One region of the Pseudarthrobacter lactosi genome, then DNA from elsewhere that is predicted to be linked to it. Evidence: predicted binding sites of a transcription regulator. Region 1 holds the regulator's gene; the other holds the start of a gene.

What was found. Region 1 encodes LexA, which represses DNA repair genes until DNA is damaged. Its sites were predicted from a motif close to TCGAACANNTGTTCGA; they were not measured.
Region 2: the regulator LexA is predicted to act here: its motif matches at 831-846, upstream of ACZY0Q_RS03385 (DUF6504 family protein).

Annotation. Positions count from the first base shown of each region.
Region 1 covers NZ_JBVAYS010000002.1:737,988-740,436, forward strand. Annotated here, with positions in the region: gene ACZY0Q_RS13270 (ATP-dependent DNA helicase) at 1-541, shown strand, start outside; gene lexA (transcriptional repressor LexA) at 555-1,298, opposite strand; gene ACZY0Q_RS13280 (LysM peptidoglycan-binding domain-containing protein) at 1,647-2,087, shown strand; gene ACZY0Q_RS13285 (histidinol-phosphate transaminase) at 2,166-2,449, shown strand, end outside.
Region 2 covers NZ_JBVAYS010000001.1:746,595-749,043, reverse strand. Annotated here, with positions in the region: gene ACZY0Q_RS03395 (chorismate mutase) at 1-291, shown strand, start outside; gene ACZY0Q_RS03390 (hypothetical protein) at 361-750, opposite strand; gene ACZY0Q_RS03385 (DUF6504 family protein) at 905-1,240, shown strand; gene ACZY0Q_RS03380 (DNA polymerase III subunit alpha) at 1,237-2,449, shown strand, end outside.

The DNA of each region.
Region 1 (2,449 bases):
GATCCGGGCGTCCGGTGGCGGCGCCCTGTGTCTCTTTTCATCGCGCCGTGCCGCCGAGGAGGCAGCGGAGGCGATGCGTCCCCGGCTCGGCCTCAGCATTCTGTGCCAGGGCGACTCCACCATGACTGCCCTCGTGAAGCAGTTCGCGGACGAGCCCGACACCTGCCTCTTCGGAACCATGTCCCTGTGGCAGGGTGTTGATGTTCCGGGCGGATCATGCCGGCTCGTGGTGATCGACCGCATTCCATTCCCGCGGCCGGATGATCCGCTGATGACCGCACGGTCCCGCGCCGTTGCACAGGCCGGCGGAAACGGCTTTATGGCGGTATCGGCGACCCATGCGGCCATCCGCCTGGCTCAGGGCGCGGGCCGGCTGATCCGTTCCACCGGAGACAAAGGCGTGGTGGCCGTGCTTGATTCCCGGCTTGCCACCGAGCGCTACGCCGGATTCCTCCGCGCAGCGCTGCCGCCGTTCTGGCCCACCACGGACCGCAAGACAGCGTTTGCCGCCCTTGAAAGGCTGGCCGGGAAGAGCGCCTGACGAAGCGCGGGTACTACAAAGACCGCAGGACTGAGACGACTTTGCCCATAATCGTGGCGTGATCGCCCAGAATGGGCTCGTACTGCGTGTTCTGCGGCAACAGCCACGTGTGGCCATCACGCTGGCGAAACGTCTTGACGGTGGCTTCATCGTCCAGCAGGGCCGCGACGATGTCGCCGTTGGCGGCGTCGGCCTGGCGGCGGACCACTACCCAGTCGCCGTCGCAGATGGCCGCGTCTACCATGGAGTCGCCGGCCACGCGCAGCATAAAAAGCTCACCCTGGCCCACGAGCTGCCGTGGCAGGGGCATCACGTCTTCCACCACCTGATCAGCAAGGATGGGCCCGCCGGCCGCGATCCGGCCCACCAACGGCACCATAGCGGTGTCCATGGCAGAGGGAAGCTCGGTGACCGTTCCGCCGATGCCGTGCAGGACTGAAGGCTTGGTTGCCCCGTTGGTCTTGGCCGACCCGCCGTCAAGCGTCAACGGCATCAGGACCTCCATGGCGCGCGGACGCTTCGGGTCCCGGCGCAGGTATCCCAGTTTCTCCAACTGCGAGAGCTGATGGGTCACGCTGGACAAGCTCGCCAGGCCCACGGTGTCGCCGATTTCACGCATCGACGGCGGATAGCCGTTGTCATTCACCGAGCGCTGGATGGTTTCAAGGATCTTCTTCTGGCGGGCGGTGAGCCCCTTGGGGGTCCGTTGGGGCTGACGGCGCGGTGTCGCCTTGCCCTCGGCGGCTGGTGCTGCCATGTTCGCCAATGCCTTTCGGTTGCCCTGATCCGCTCCGGCCGCTGGTGCCTGGAACGCCCCGGGGCTGGTGTCGGAGTTGATTGTCAGACCCTGCTGATCAACTACAGAGGTGGTTGTTCTTGATCCAAACGTAGGCCAGCCATAAGGCTTTTTCAAACATTTGTTCTAGCGAGTCTCGACAATATTCGTTGATAAGTGCTAAAAATGAAGAAGCAAAGTTCGAACATGTGTTCTACTCGTTGCTTGCGGATTCGAATATTCGAATTTATGGACGGCCCAGGCCGGCACCGGCAAGTGGACGCGGAGGGCGCGCCGGGCAGCACAGTATGGTCCAGGAGGGCTCATTTCATGTCAGCTTTATCTGCTTCGCAGGACTCGCGTCCGCAGCTCGTTTCCGTGCAGGACCTCACCTCGCGGCAGTGGTCCGCGCCCGGGCCAACGTCGGGTTCGGCGCCCAGGCAGCGCAGGGAATCCCGGCCGCCGCTGCGTCTGACCCGTCGGGGCCGGATTGTCCTCATCGGCTTCCCGCTGGTGATCCTTGCCGCAATCCTGCTTTCCCTGGCAGGTTTCCTCAACGCCCCGGCAAAGGCTGCCGACTCTGCCGCAGACCTGTCGTTGACGCCAACAGCCTCGGTCACAGTGCAGGCCGGGCAGTCGCTTTGGGCCATCGCCAGTACCGTTGCGCCCGAGCGTGATCCCCGGGATGTCATCGCAGATATTGCCCAGTTGAACAACCTTTCCGCCGGCGGCGTGGTCCCCGGACAGCAGCTCTTCGTCCCCACCAAATAGGGAGGCTTCAGGCCCAGGCACGTGCCGCAGCAGCCCGTCACATTTTCCGGCCGTCTGCTTCGGACCTAAACTGTTCAGGTGAATGACCAGCTAGAGCGTCTGAACAGACTTCCCCTCCGGACCAACCTCCGCGGGCTGACCCCGTACGGTGCCCCGCAACTGGATGTGCCCATCCTGCTGAACGTCAACGAAAACACCCATGGGGTCCCGGCAGACGTCCGGGCCGCGATCAGTGCCGCTGTGACGGAAGCGGCGGCAGGCCTCAACCGCTATCCGGACCGTGAGTTCACCGAACTCCGCGAAGCGCTGGCCGAATACCTCGGCCACGGCCTTGACGCCACCAACATCTGGGCAGCCAACGG
Region 2 (2,449 bases), on a different contig from region 1:
GCTTTGGCCGACAAGGAACAGCTCGCAGCCGTTCGGATTGCGGTCGACGAGGTTGATGAGCAGATTGTCACGCTCATTGCGCGGCGTGAACGCCTGATCCGGATCGCCGGAACCCTGAAGGGGGACGACGCTGAAGTCCGCGCCCCCGGCCGGGTGGAACGGGTGATTGAGCATGTCCGGGCCGCCGCGGACAAGAAGGACATTGATCCGGACATCGTGGAATCAACCTACCGGGCCATGATCTCGGGGTTCATCGAACTCGAAATGAAGGTCCACAAAAAAAGCAGCTGACGCCGCCACAGGTGCTGCTCGGATAAGGTTCCGGCAGCACCTGCCCGGTGTTTGCTAGTTGCGTGCTCCCTAGAGCGCTTCCTCGACGGCGACGCCCGACTGGAATTCCCGGCCGTCAGCCTCGCTGAAGGCCGACATGATGTGTCCCTTGCCCAGGCCATGGACGGCGGCGACAGGGAAGTTGCCCGTGATGGTGTTGCCCGAGTGCGTCACGCCGGCAAGATCATAGTTTTCCTCGGCGCTCTGGTCATGGCTGAACGAGTAGAAGGCAATGGCCTCCCCGTTCATGAACTCAATGCCCAACCGTCTCTGTGATGAGTAATCCGGGCTCGCCGCCACCAGTCCCACTACGTACGCACCTGCCCCCGGAATGTTGCCGTCGATAGCGAAGGTTGCCACGAGCTTTTCGTCCTGGGCCTTGATGCTTACGTGCTTGAGGAGTGCGTCATGGGTGCTCATGCCACAATCCTGCCCTCCTGCTGCCCGTCCGTCCACCCCTGTCTAGGTTTTGTCGGAGCGCCGTCGTAGACTTGATTTATTCGAACATGTATTCGAATACTGTGCTTTTTGCGTCAGCATTTTGCATCAGATCCGTTCAGTTCGGGAGGCGCCCATGGGTATGTTCAGCGAGTCCGTGGACGTCGTCTGCACCCCTGCGGGCCAGCCGCTGAAACTCCAGTGGGCCGGGCGGCACTACACGGTGTGCGCCGAGCCTGTCCGGTGGTACGAACGCCGGCAGTGGTGGGCCGAGGAACGCCGGGCGCCCCTCGGCAGCGGGCCGGGGCTGGTGGACCATGAAATCTGGCGCGTCCAAGTACAGCCGGACCCGCAGACTGCCGGCCCTCGGGATGCAGGAGAGCCGCTCACCCTGGACCTGAGCAGGCATGTCGGCAGTGGCCGCTGGAGGATCCTGCGGATCCACGACGCACTCCGGCCCCAAACGGCATGAGCTTCTCCCACCTTCACGTTTCCACGGCCTTCAGCGCACACTATGGCGTGGCCTGGCCCGATGAACTGGCCCAGGTTGCCGCCGCGGACGGCGCAACCGCGCTCGCCTGCACGGACCGGGACGGCCTGTACGGCACCATCAAACACCTCAAAGCCTGCATGGCCGCCGGCATCGACCCCATCGTGGGTGTGGACCTTGCGGTTTTCGACGACGACGGCGACCACCGCACCCAGCTCGCCGGCAGGGTGGTGGTGCTCGCCCGTGGCAACAACAACGGGGCGGGCTACCGCGCCCTGTGCCGGCTGGTGTCCGATGCCCATGCCCGCACCTCCGGCAAAGCCGGGGGAGCGGTGCCGGTGGCGGTCACCCGCGCCGAACTCGCCTCCCGCACACTCGACCCCAAAACCCTGAAGCCGGTCCTGACGGTACTGATCGGCCCGGATTCCGACGTCGGACGGGCCATGGGCGGCCGGCGTTACCTCCGTCCGCGCACCCTTTTCAAAGGCTGGCTGGACGCCATGCCCCCAAAAACCCTGGTGGCGGAAGTCGTCTCCCAGCTCACTGCCCCCGGGACGCCCCTGAGCACCGCCCATGCGGTACGAATGCTCAAGCTCGCGGAAGAACACCATGTACCGGCCGTGCTCACCAACGCGGTCCGCTACTGCGCAGAGGACGGAGCCGCCACGGCGGACGTGCTCGACTCCGCCCGGACCCTGAAGTCCCTCCCCGAACTCGCGGCCGAACCGCTGCTCCAGCCCAACGGGCAGGGCTGGCTCAAATCCTCTGCGCAGATGCTTCAGCTCGGCAAGGAAATCATCCGCGCTGCAGGATATGGTGCAGCGGACCTCAAGCAACTGATGGCACAGACCGAGGCGCTCGCCGACTTCTGCCGGATTGACCCGGTGACTGACATGGGCTGGAAGCGGCCGGTAGTCCCCGAGGCATCGGTCATAGGCATCAGCCAGGACCCGCACGATGAACTGGTGCAGCGCTGTGAGTCCGGGATCAGCAGGCGGTTCCCCGGAATATCAGGCTCAGCCCACAAAGACATGCGCTCGCGGCTGGAGCACGAGCTGGGGATCATCAGGAACCTCGGGTTTTCCTCCTACTTCCTCACGGTCGCGGAGGTCTCCCGGATGATCCAGGACATGGGGGTCAGGGCAGCGGCCCGCGGTTCCGGGGCTTCCAGCCTGGTCAACTACCTGATTG